DNA from 4 places in the Paenibacillus sp. JJ1683 genome. Region 2 is predicted to be linked to each of the others. Evidence: riboswitches for the same ligand, from Rfam matches in the RefSeq annotation. Region 2 holds a riboswitch; each other region holds the start of a gene.
What was found. A riboswitch is a leader RNA that binds a small molecule or an ion and turns the genes downstream of it on or off. The one in region 2 is predicted to bind cobalamin.
Positions count from the first base shown of each region.

Region 1: linked by a shared signal. The riboswitch ahead of cobJ (precorrin-3B C(17)-methyltransferase) and the one ahead of ACUC6J_RS24095 (ABC transporter substrate-binding protein) in region 2 are both predicted to bind cobalamin.
Region 3: linked by a shared signal. The riboswitch ahead of metE (5-methyltetrahydropteroyltriglutamate--homocysteine S-methyltransferase) and the one ahead of ACUC6J_RS24095 (ABC transporter substrate-binding protein) in region 2 are both predicted to bind cobalamin.
Region 4: linked by a shared signal. The riboswitch ahead of ACUC6J_RS06740 (ABC transporter substrate-binding protein) and the one ahead of ACUC6J_RS24095 (ABC transporter substrate-binding protein) in region 2 are both predicted to bind cobalamin.

Region 1 covers NZ_CM129820.1:5,349,945-5,353,036, reverse strand. The annotation lists gene ACUC6J_RS23060 (LOG family protein) at 1-515, shown strand, start outside; cobalamin riboswitch at 573-758, shown strand; gene cobJ (precorrin-3B C(17)-methyltransferase) at 1,068-2,864, shown strand; gene ACUC6J_RS23050 (sirohydrochlorin chelatase) at 2,959-3,092, shown strand, end outside.
Region 2 covers NZ_CM129820.1:5,583,516-5,586,607, reverse strand. The annotation lists gene ACUC6J_RS24105 (nucleobase:cation symporter-2 family protein) at 1-378, shown strand, start outside; gene ACUC6J_RS24100 (hypothetical protein) at 818-949, shown strand; cobalamin riboswitch at 1,332-1,536, shown strand; gene ACUC6J_RS24095 (ABC transporter substrate-binding protein) at 1,753-3,092, shown strand, end outside.
Region 3 covers NZ_CM129820.1:5,379,849-5,382,940, reverse strand. The annotation lists gene metE (5-methyltetrahydropteroyltriglutamate--homocysteine S-methyltransferase) at 1-1,319, opposite strand, end outside; cobalamin riboswitch at 1,478-1,673, opposite strand; gene nrdG (anaerobic ribonucleoside-triphosphate reductase activating protein) at 1,863-2,360, opposite strand; gene ACUC6J_RS23180 (anaerobic ribonucleoside triphosphate reductase) at 2,357-3,092, opposite strand, start outside.
Region 4 covers NZ_CM129820.1:1,580,717-1,583,808, forward strand. The annotation lists gene ACUC6J_RS06735 (histidine phosphatase family protein) at 1-411, shown strand, start outside; cobalamin riboswitch at 507-722, shown strand; gene ACUC6J_RS06740 (ABC transporter substrate-binding protein) at 932-1,939, shown strand; gene ACUC6J_RS06745 (FecCD family ABC transporter permease) at 1,936-2,982, shown strand; gene ACUC6J_RS06750 (ABC transporter ATP-binding protein) at 2,979-3,092, shown strand, end outside.

The DNA of each region.
Region 1 (3,092 bases), 230 kb from region 2:
ATTCATCGGTATATGTTGAGGCGGCAGGCAAGCTGGGTGAAGCTATGGCTCGCCAGCATATCCGTTTAATTTATGGTGGCTCCAGCAGAGGGCTGATGGGTAAGGTGGCGGATGGACTGTTGGCGGGTGATGGTCAGGTCACCGGCATTATGCCCACCCTGTTATTCGATGCAGAGATCATTCATCGGGGAGTTACCGAGTTTATTGAGGTAGCAAGCATGCATGAACGTAAAGCGGCGATGAGCGAGATGGCCGATGCGTTTATAGCCCTTCCGGGAGGCTTGGGAACCTTTGAGGAGCTGTTCGAGGTATTGTGCTGGGCGCAAATCGGTATACATCGCAAGCCCATTGGGCTGCTGAATGTGAATGGATATTTTGACCCGTTGGTAGAAATGGTACGTCATAGCGTGCAGGAAGGGTTTACCGGAGCTGATCATCCAGCGCTACTGAGTATATCTGCGGACCCGGATGAACTGCTGCATATGTTGAAAAATAAAGCAGATAACTTGAAATAAAGCTTTTTTCGTGCTTGCACAACTGATTGAGGCAAGGTTATGATAAGACCCATAATCAAATAGCGGACAGACAAGGTGCCTTTGCGGTTGAGCAAAGGGTAACAGGGAATCGGGTGCAAGTCCCGAGCGGTCCCGCCACTGTAAGGAAGAGGGTTCTTTTAAATGGTCACTCGTACAAAACGGGGAAGACGAGAGAATCCGTTGATGCCAAGCCAGGAGACCTACCTTGATCTGTATGCACCATTAACCTTCGCGGAGAGGATGGGTGTACGAAATCAGGAAATCAGGCACACGTTGCTTTTTCCATGTTGGTTACAGGTTTGCGTGGATATGAACGTGCAGCAGCGTTTGAAGCGTAAACAAAACAGATGGAAAACAACGGCAGATAGGAGGAAGACAAGAACTGTCTTCTTACGCTGTTTCGTCTGGTAAGAGAGATACGTACATAGGAACCCCATCCGGGCAGGATGGGGTTTTTTTGAGTTAAAGGATGCCACAAATTATTGAAATAGATAGTATAGCTGCCCTGAAAAGGATGATAGGAGGAGCACGATGAGCCCATTAGGAAAATTGCTGGTGATTGGATTTGGACCAGGAGATATGGAACATATCACAAAACGGGCGTTGGATGCGCTGGCCGAAAGTGAGGTCATTATCGGCTACAATACCTACGTTGATTTGATTCGTCCGTTGTTGAACGGACAGGAGATTGTACGCACAGGGATGACAGAAGAAGTGAGCCGTGCGCAGGAGGCGGTTCGCCAAGCAGAGATGGGTAAGAAGGTAGCCGTCATTTCCAGTGGAGATGCTGGGGTCTATGGCATGGCAGGGCTGGTGTACGAAGTGCTGATGCAAAAAGGCTGGCGTCGCGAGGACGGGGTTGAGGTAGAAGTTGTGCCGGGGATCTCGGCTATTCAATCCTGTGCTTCGTTGTTGGGAGCGCCGGTTATGCATGATGCTTGCACAATCAGTCTGAGTGATCATCTGACCCCGTGGGAAACGATCGTGAAGCGTGTAGAAGCTGCGGCTTCGGCTGATTTTGTGATTGCCTTATACAACCCGCGTAGTGGTCGACGTACCCGCCAGATTGTGGAGACGCAGTCCATTTTGCTCCGTTACCGTGATCCGCAAACTCCAGTTGGACTGGTGAAGAGTGCTTATCGTGAACGTCAGCAGGTTATTGTAACGACGCTGGAAGATATGCTGAACCATGATATCGGGATGCTGACGACCGTAATCATCGGCAATTCCTCGACGACAGTGTATGACGGGTTAATCGTGACTCCGCGCGGCTATCAGCGTAAATACACGCTGGACGCGACCGAGCAAGTGCTCAAACCGCATCAGCGGCTTCGCACGGAAGCGGAGCCGTGGTCGCTGGGCGCGCAAGAGGATCGCGCGCTGGATACACCGCAGGGAGGTGGAGCTCTGACTGCGCCTACCGGGCCTTCCGCGAGCGGCGCTGCGGTTGCCACGCAGGTACGCCCGCAAGCGATGGCTGCCGTGCAGGCTGCGCCTGCGAAGCAGACTGAGGCATCACCAGCATCGCTGGCAGCAGAGGCGCTAAGCCGCCTTGCTGTCGGCGGCAAGCTTCCGGGCGAAGCCAACGCTCGCTGGAGCGGGCAAGCGCCTGCTGCCCAGAGCGCCGTCGGAACGGCAACGGTGGCTACGACTGGGAAGGCGTCAGGCGGCTTTGGTAAGCCTGCGCTGTTTGAGGTGGGGGTTTCCCCTGGCGTGGGAAACAAGAAGTTCACTGCTCGGCAGATGGCATTGCTCGCCGAGGTAGCGGGTGATGATGGCGAGCTGGAATACACGCCAGATCATCAGATCGTGCTGCGCGTGCCGTGCGCAGACCCCGAGGAACTGGTCGGACGGCTTCGGGATGAACGATTCATTGTCATGCCGATCGGCGATGTGTTTAAGGTGAAGGCCTGCGACTTCTGCAATATGGAGAAAGATGATGCGGTGCCTGTGGCTGAGCATCTACAGGTTGTACTTGGCGGATTACAGGCACCCAAGGAAACGAGTATTGCTTTGAATGGATGCGGCATGGCTTGCTATGGAGCGGTGCTGGAGGATATCGGCATCGTCTATCGCAAGGGAGGATACGATCTTTTCCTTGGTGGCAAAAAATTTGGCCGAAATGCTCATGCCGCTCAGCCCGTAGCGGAAGGAATTCCGGGTGATCAGATTACGGATATCGTGGAGAACATTATTGCTGAATATAAGGAAAAAGGGCATCCGAACGAGCGTTTTCATAAATTCTTCAAACGTGTAGGCATCGTTGCGGGTTTCCGGCATGAAGATGCACCAGCAACAGTAGAAGTGAACGCGGTTTGTGGTGATTAAGTGGGTTGGTAGGCTTGATGAACAGGATACAAGCATATATATAAAATAGGGCGTCATGTAGGCTATCCCTATCAATGAGGAGGAAAACACAGCAGTGGATGCAATATTGTTGGTTGGACATGGAAGTCGGGACCCAGAGGGTAATCAGGAACTACTGGAATTTGCGCAAGCGGTGGCAGATCGGGCGCCAGGTACGTGTGTAGAAACCTGTTTTCTGGAGTTGGCACG
Region 2 (3,092 bases):
GCTGGCGGCATTATGGTCGTCCTCGGTTTGCTGCCTAAGCTGGCTGCCTTGACGACAGTGATTCCTAACGCTGTGCTGGGCGGGGCGATGATCGTCATGTTTGGCTCGGTTGCTGCATCAGGCATGTCTATTTTGTCAGAAGTGGATCTGCGGAAAGAAAGCAATCTGCTGATTGCAGCATGTAGTATTGCCGTGGGCCTAGGCTCAGCTGTTCTGCCGCAAATGTTCGACCAACTGCCGAGCTTTGCCAAAATGCTGCTGCAAAACGGCATCGTATCTGGCTCGATTACGGCAATTGTTTTGAACATTGTTTTGGCAAGAAAACAGGGTGAATCGGTCAAAGGCGTTAATGTCTCAGAAGTTCCACAGAAGGTTTGATGAATAGGAAATAAACAAAAACAGCCGGAGAGAGGGCGTAGCCTCTTTTCCGGCTGTTTGGCATGGGGTTATCCAGAACTAGTTATTTATTAAGCAGCATGAAATTATTGATAAAACCCTCTTTCTGTATGAAGATCGGGGTTTGGATTTTCGAAGTGAAGTCATAATAGTACACGCCGCGTCCTTCCTCCTGATTTTTCGGGAGGCGCTGCCTAAATAATAGACCCCTTTGCTGTCTGGAGACATATAGATAAAGCTGCGGGACGAAATGGGGAGCTTAGTTTGGTGCGTTTTCCAGTTGCACTCTTAGGTTGGTTTATCTACTAGAGGAATTTGCTAGAGTGGTAGGAAGAGGCATGGTATAATCTACCTTAAGGACTTTGGATAGTGGTGGATGTTTTCGGACCACGGCGCAGCTTCCCGAAAGGGGGTGAAGCCGATGGTCAACCTTGTGTCGTGCTATGATGTGCTGCGTTGGATGGTTACGTTACTAAGCCTGGTGTTTAGTATTCGTAAGCTTTATCGCTGGCTGCGTCGGAAATTTCGGAACAAGCGAAAACCCACCGCGTAATTAGGTTGGCCCCTAATGGTGGGTTTCGTTCGCATTAACATTCAGTTATGCAGCGCGCCGTGGTGGTGATCCACAGCCATTCAAGTCCTAAGAGTCTTTGCCGTTGGAGCGGCGAAGGCTCTTTTTAGTATACGGATACGGTGGTTATCTCTATACCTAATTTTAACACGTGAATTGCGTGCACGCAACGTTAAAGACAACCTTCAATTGCGCGCAAGCAATGAATAGCCTTGGTCTTGATTCACACTATATCATTCAAATTTAAATTATTACGCAACATTTGTTGACAAGCCAGTAGCAACAAAATAAGATAATCCTAAATCGTAATAAAAAGGAATAAAGGAAGAAAACAGGTGTGAGCCGGACAACTCTATATACGAAGTTTCGTAGAGACGATGTAGATAGTTGTTGAGCGTGTTCACTTAAAAGGGAAGTTCGGTAGATTCCGACACGGACCCGCCACTGTATACAGGCATCAGCAGGGTACTGCTGGAGCTTTCAGAACAAGCCACTGGAACTGTGAGGAACCGGGAAGGCCTGAAAGATACGCTTGGAGTCAGGAGACCTGCCTGTTTTGACATCACTGTCAGACCCACGGGATGCTGGGGAGGTGGTTAGGCGTGCTGCATACGGAATGTCTGAAACCGATCTGATCCCTTCTATGTTTTTGGAGCTGGCTTTGAGGTGAGTTTTGACATTTTATAATGAAAGCATTTCTGACTGCTGATCAGGTGGTCGGGAATGCTTTTTCGCGTTTTGTGTTAGGTTTATACGATTTTACAAGATAGAGGGGGAAATGTGGGATGATAGGCAATCGTAATAGGCGTTCATGGTTCATATGTACAGGATTGCTGCTGCTGATGGCAGTTATGACTCTTTCGGGATGTGGCGCAGCCACGAAGACAGAGGATAGCTCGGGCAAGGGTGAGAACACGTCTGCACAACAGACTCAAGCAGATAAAAAGCTGGTGATGGCGTATACGTGGAAACCGTCAGGCGTCGATCCGCATGGAGACAATAGCTGGGATGTGATGCGTTCCGGTGCCGGTGAGACACTCATTCGTTTGAATGAAAAGCTGGAGCCTGTGGCTTGGCTAGCCAAGGAGTGGAAGCATGATAGTCCTAATGTGTGGTCGTTCAGCGTGCAGGATAAGGTCACGTTTCATAATGGAAAGAGCATGGATGCAGTAAGTGTAAAAGCATCTTTGCTGCGCTCAATCGAAAAAAGCCATCTGGCGAAGGATTTACTGGATGTGAAGTCCATTGATGTAACTGGTCCGCTGACGCTGAAAATTACGACAAACCAGCCGAATGCAGCGCTGGTATCCAATTTGGCTGATCCGTCAACGATTGTACTGGATGTGGCATCCATGAAAGATGAGCAAAGCTACCCTGCAATGACAGGTGCTTTTAAAATCAAAGCCTTCAACAAGGATCAATCCTTGGTCGTCGAGCGTTATGACGGATACTGGGGCGAAAAGGCGCGCTTGGCCGAAGCGATGATGAAATTCATTACGGACGGTAATTCGCGCCTGATGGCGTTGCAATCTGGTGAGGTGGATGTAGCGACGGATATTCCGGTAGATAACGCAGAGGTATTAAAAAAGAACGACAAGCTACAAGTGCTGTCGGCTCCATCCTTGCGCACCCATATGATTGTGTACAACATGGAATCACCTGTGTTCAAGGATGCAACCAACCGTAAGGTGGTGGACAGTCTGATTCCGCGCGCATCCATTGTGAGCGCCGTCATGAGAGGCTTCGGTACGGAAGCAAGCAGCCCGTTTCCGAGCATTCTTCCCTTCGGTAAGATTGAGCGCAAAGCATTGGACGGAACGGCGGAGCAGTTGTTGACGAAGGATGGCTGGCAGAAGGATGCCCAAGGTACGTGGACCAAGCAGGGTAAGCCATTCGAGGTTACGCTGCTGACCTTCCCTCAGCGTCCAGAGCTATCCGTCATGGCTGAGGTGATTCAGAGCCAATTGCTGAATGAGGGAATCCAGGTCAAGATTCGCAAGGTGGAAAATATCGACGAGGCATTGACCAAAAATGATTGGGATTTTGCTATGTACAGCATGCTCACGGCCCATACAGGGGAGCCGCAGTATTTTATGGACATGTTCTACTCTTCTACAAGTGAAGC
Region 3 (3,092 bases), 200 kb from region 2:
AGTGGGGGCAACTTCAGCCTATTTTGCTGAATTATGCGGCGCTCGGCGAAAGGAACGCTGCGTGATAGTGGCTCCTTTGCCAACAGGTCGGCCAAATCGGCAGCTGTCTGTACCCTTGCCGCTGAGCTGTTGAAGCGGGCTACCGCTTCCGCACTTTGCTCAAGCTTGGCAAGTGCGGATGGATCATGCTTACCAAGTGCAGCCGTCAAGACTGCGATTTCATCCAGCTTTTCATCGGCAAAGGCTAGTGCATGCACCAGCTCTCGGTCCAGCTTGTGCTCTGCTTCCAGACTGACCGGCACATGCAGCAGACTGCACGATGGCTGCACGATAAGCTGTTCTGCATTGATTTGTTCTGCTAACTGGCCCAACAGCGCAGCCACGGCATTCAGGTCGCTGCGCCATATATTGCGCCCATCAATGACACCAGCACCCAGCGTTTTCCCTTTGGGGAAGCCATGTCGCGATATATGCTGGAGATTTTCGCCATCATCATAGACAAAATCAAGACCCAGTCCCTGGACCGGAAGTTCAGTCAGACGCTCATAATGATCTAGGCTACCAAAGTAGGTTTGCAGCATGATGTTTAAGGAGGGAGCAGCTTGGGTCAAAGCTTCATAGACCTCCTGAATAATATCCAGATCCTCTACTGGGAATGAGGTGGTCAGGACAGGTTCATCGATTTGGACCCATTGTACGCCTTCTGCTGCTAGTTCGGACAGGACTCGGGCGTATAAAGGCAGGAAGGTTCGTATAATAGAGGCCAGATCCTTACGATCATAGCCTTTGGATAAAACAACAAATGAGTAGGGACCGATGAGAACCGGTTTACCGTCAATACCTAGCTCCTGCTTTGCTTCACGATAAGCGAGTAAGGGCTTATTTTCAGTGAGCACTGGAGCCGCATTTTCCAATTCGGGAACGATGTAGTGGTAATTGGTATTCATCCATTTGGTCATTTCGCTGGCGGTAGCTCCCTTCTGCCCACGTGCCATCCCGAAATACACAGACAGAGGAACCGGACCTGTAGGACGATAGTTGAACCGTTCGGGTACGAGACCGAACATCACAGATGTATCCAGCACATGATCGTAATAGGAAAAGTCTCCGACAGGAATGCGATCAATCCCTTTGTCACGTTGCTTGCTCAGATGCTCCAGACGCAATCTTTTCATCTCACTATGCAGTTCACTTTCGTTAATACTACCCTGCCAGAAGCGCTCCAGTGCTTTCTTCCATTCCCGGTTCCCGCCGATACGCGGATATCCCAGATTACTGCTAGTCAAACCGGACAATGTAGATCGTTCGTTAATGGACATGTAGGTTTCCTCCTAAGTGGTAGCCAGTTTATTTTTACGTACCAAAAAAGGCATTCTGTCCCCAAGGCTAAAAATAAGTAGGGGAAAGAATGCCTCCGCGATTAAAATTCAAAAATACGGCGACTGCTCTTAACACCTCCCTATCTTCCGTAGGTACTGCGATGTTGTTAAAATAGGCAGGTCTCCTGACTTACGGATCATGACGTTCAGCATCCCTTCCCGGTCTGTGGACCAGTGGGTGTATGAGCAGCTGAACATTCCCCGTTTACAGTGGCGGGACCGTCCCGGATTTGCACCGGCTTCCCTTTTAAGTCTGATCTGAATAGAAAAGACACCTATTTCCAAACTATAAGATTAAGGTATGACGAATAATTATGCACTCGTATACTTGTTCACCATCATAAGTGAAACTCACAGGATGTGCAATAGAAACAGTAATAGAAACTGGAGTGGAATCTGTTAGTTATATGCAAAAAAGACAAGCCCAACCCATCGTGGGGGACTTGTCTTTGGTATAGCATCTTGCTAAATAGAACATCGCCTTTAAGCTAATGAAACGGTGTAACCTGCTTGAGTACTGGCTTTCACATCTATCAGGCGCTGATTACGGCTGCCCCGAAAGGGGAGGGTCAGATCTTTTTGCTGTTCAACAAAACGGCCATCTACAATCACGTCACACAATAGCGCCAGCTCCTGTCGCTCCTGATCCATGAACAGATCTTCGTAGACAAAGCCTGTGTAGGCCCAGACGGTTCGGTCGGGACAAGCCGCGCGGAAGTCACGTACAAATTGCGAGCATTCTGCTGCTGAGAAAAAAGGGTCTCCCCCGCAGAGAGTCAATCCGTCCAACAGCGGATTATCCATGATATCACGGATGACCTCCTGTTGACGCTCGGGCGTGAATGGCTCCCCTGCGCGGAAGTTCCACGAAGCTGGATTAAAGCAGCCGGGACAGGCATGGCGGCAACCACTAATGAATACGACGGTGCGCAGGCCGTATCCTTCATTCAGAGATTCTGGAATATAGCCGCACAAATTCACTTATGCTTCACCCGGTCGCGAACTTCCGCTTGCTTGGCAGCATTAAAACGAACGGTATAATCACCTGTCAGATATCCGGTTACCCGACGTAAACGCTGAAAATGCGTGTGTTCCTCATCTGTGCCGCATTGAGGACAGCTTGTCCCGATAATCCCTTCATAGCCGCATTCCGTACAACGATCCACCGGATGGTTGATGGAGAAGTAGCCAATGTTCTGATGCAGCGCATATTGAACAATTTTAAGAAACGCCTCCGGGTTATTCCGCGCATTACCGTCCAGCTCAATGTATGAAATTGCACCCGCATTACATAGATTATGGAACGGAGCCTCCAAGCTGATTTTACGAGCAGCCGGGAGCTTGTAATACACCGGAATATGAAAGGAATTCGTGTAATATTCCCGGTCATTTACTTCAGGAATAACTCCGAAGTCACGTTGATCCAGCAATGTGAACTTGCCCGACAGCCCTTCGGCAGGTGTCGCGAACAGTGTAATATTTAGATTGTGATGTTCACTCATTCGATCACAATACACGCGCATGGAGGTGATGATTCGCTGTGCTTCACGGTATACAAAATCATCCTCTCCGTGGTGTTTTCCGTATAATGCTTTCATACACTCAGCCAGCCCGATAAATCCGATCGAAAGCGTACCGTGCTTTAGGACGCTTCCCACCTTCTCATCAGGTGCCAGTTCTTTTCCGCCTTCCCATACCCCTTCGCGCATCATA
Region 4 (3,092 bases), 1.8 Mb from region 2:
ATGCCTCCTATCATGGAGCCACGTCTGCGAGAACTTCACTTTGGCGAGTGGGATGGAAAAACGTATGACATGCTTAAGGATGTGGCGTTGTATCGCGCTTGGATTGATGAGCCACAGCGAATCACCCCGCCTGGAGGAGAGTCCTGGGTACATTTTGTGAACCGTCTGCGCGAATTCCGTGACTCTCTGTTTGCGTGGCGCATTGCTTTGGAGGTTCAGCCAATAGAGTCGAATGCTGCACCGCCCTCTGTTTTGGTTGTCACGCATGGTGGAGTAATTCGCCAATTGGTTTGTATGCTGATACCAGGTCATGATTTTTGGAGTCTGAATCCAAAACCGGGAGAAGCGATTAGGTTTCAGTTAAGGCTGGCAGGACTGCACAATTGTATAGCAAAATTGCTTTTTCACTAGGGTAGTTGTGGCGAATCAAGCAGCTGTTTGGGTTGTAAGCTAACTCTTTTTAACCTATAATCATCAAGTAAAAGAACGGCTTGACTACACTACATCAAATATCCAGCAGACGAGGTCGGCGCCGTGTGAGGGAACTTGCTTTTCTTCATTGCGCTGTTAAAAGGGAAGTCGGTGTGAGTCCGACGCGGTCCCGCCACTGTAAATGGAAACATGCTCATTAGCCCTGTTACATGTGCCGCCAAGCATGTGAAAGAATATCAGGGCATGCCTCTTCCATAAGTCAGGATACCTGCCCGTCCGCCTGTCACCATAATCCTTCGAGGAAAGGATGACGTGTTCGCAGTGACTGTCCATGCGGAAAGAAGCTGCCCGCCTGCGCACGATCTGTGCTAACGTGACCCCTGTATCCTGATATGAGGATGCGGGGGTTTTTGATAGGAAAAGAAGGCTGGAATGAGGAAAATATCGGATGATGTTCAAGTAACGCTCTTAACGATTTTTGTATGAAGGGGTGCAAATCATGGCAGGCAAAAAAATAAAGGTATGGACAACAGGTCTATTGGCGCTGATATTGGCAGTTGTGCTGAGTGCATGTGGCGCGAATGGAAAAAATGTAGAAAATAAAGAGGGCCAAGCTTCTTCACAGCAGCCGGGACAGACCGTAACCGCACAAGAGCCTCCGGGCAAAACGGTTTACCCGCTAACGGTTAAGGATGCAACAGGACAGGAATTTACATTTAAAAAGGCACCGGACAAGATCGTTTCCGTCTCCCCGGCAGAAACCGAGGCGTTGTTCGCTATCGGATTGGATAAGGAAATTGTTGGTGTATCCGACTACTCTGATTACCCGGAGGCAGCTACGAAAAAGCCTAAAGTGGGCGGTATTATGAAACCGAACGAAGAGGCGATCATTGCTGCGAACCCTGATGTCGTTTTTGCAGGAATTTCACTTAGTGAACAGGCTACGACTAAGCTGCGTGACATGGGAATTATGATTTTTAAAACGGAACCGAAGACCGTTGAAGATGTCATAGCTAACATCGAATTGTATGGGAAAATCACCGATCATCAGAAAGAAGCGAGAGCGGTGACCGACAAGATGAGAGCAGATGTAGCGGAAGTGAAAGAAGGAGTTAAAAATATCGGCAAAGGGCAGAAGCTACGGGTATACGTCGAATTTTCACCAGGCTGGACAGTGGGTAAAGGCGAGTTTATGGACGAACTGATCACATTGACGGGCGGCGAAAACGTGGGTGCCACGCAGAAGGGCTGGTACCAAATCAGTGAGGAAAATATTATAGCTGCCAACCCTGACGTGATTTTATACAGCAAAAGTGTGAAGGATGACAAAACAGGCCAGTCCCTCGGCGATATCATAAAAGCTCGTAGTGGATGGGATCAAATATCGGCTGTTCGTAACAATCGTGTATTTGCCGTGGATGATAATTTGATTAGCCGTCCAGGTCCACGCGTAACAGAAGGACTCAAGGAAGTAGCCAAGGGCGTGTACCCTGAAATTTTCAAATGAATCGTAGACTGATCGGTTTTGGGGGGACTGGTCTTGTCTTGCTGCTGCTGACGCTGCTGCTCTGTCTTGGCATCGGCTCGGTCAGTCTTCCGGTCAGCCAGATCACAGGTATTTTGATCAACCACCTACCGTGGTTAGGTGATACGTTTACACCGGATTGGAATACATCTGCAGAGCAGATTATTTTGAAGGTCAGACTGCCACGGGTGTTACTGGGAATGTTGGTTGGAGCAGCGCTGGCGCTGGCGGGAGCCGGATTTCAGGGTGTGCTGCGTAATCCTTTGGCTGATCCGTATACACTGGGAGTGTCTTCGGGAGCTTCGGTAGGAGCGGCAGTGCTGATTTATTGGGGGCTTCAATTTTCATTTGTGGGTATATGGACCCTTCCGCTAGTCGCATTTATAACCGGCATGCTGACGCTGTGGATGGTGTTGACGTTGGCGCGTGAAGGTGGGAAAATTCCGACCCAAAGCCTCATTTTATCAGGTGTGGTGATGCAATTTTTTGGGGGAGCCATTGTTTCTTTTCTGACAGCCATGTCGAAGGAAACAGTCAATGAAATATTGTACTGGACGTTAGGAAGTCTTAGTCTGCGAGGTTGGTCATATACGGGAATTCTTTTACCTTACGTGATCGTTGGGCTGGTGTTTCTATGGAACCGGGCACGGGTGCTGAATATTCTGGCTTTGGGTGAACGTCAAGCGGCTCATATGGGGGTTCATGTAGATGCGACGAAGCTATCTGTCCTGATCATATCTACCTTGCTGACAGCTGCCGCTGTCTCAGTATGCGGAGTCATTGGCTTTGTCGGACTCGTTGTACCACATATCATTCGTCTGGTGACAGGTCCTGATTACCGGATGATCGTTCCGTTGTCTGCACTGGGTGGAGCTATTTTTATGGCTTGGGCAGATACGGCAGCTCGTACGCTGTTAGCCCCGACGGAAATTCCTTTGGGCGTGATGACAGCCTTTGTGGGAGCACCGTTCTTCGCATATCTCCTGTACCGGAACAAGAAGCTGCGCAGGGGGGATCTGCTGTGACCGAACCAAGTGAATTACTAAAGGTGCGTGCTCGAGCATTAGAGGTAGCGGGCCTGAGCCGTGCTTATGGGGATTTCCATGTGCTAAAGAATGTTAGCTGGAACGTAGAC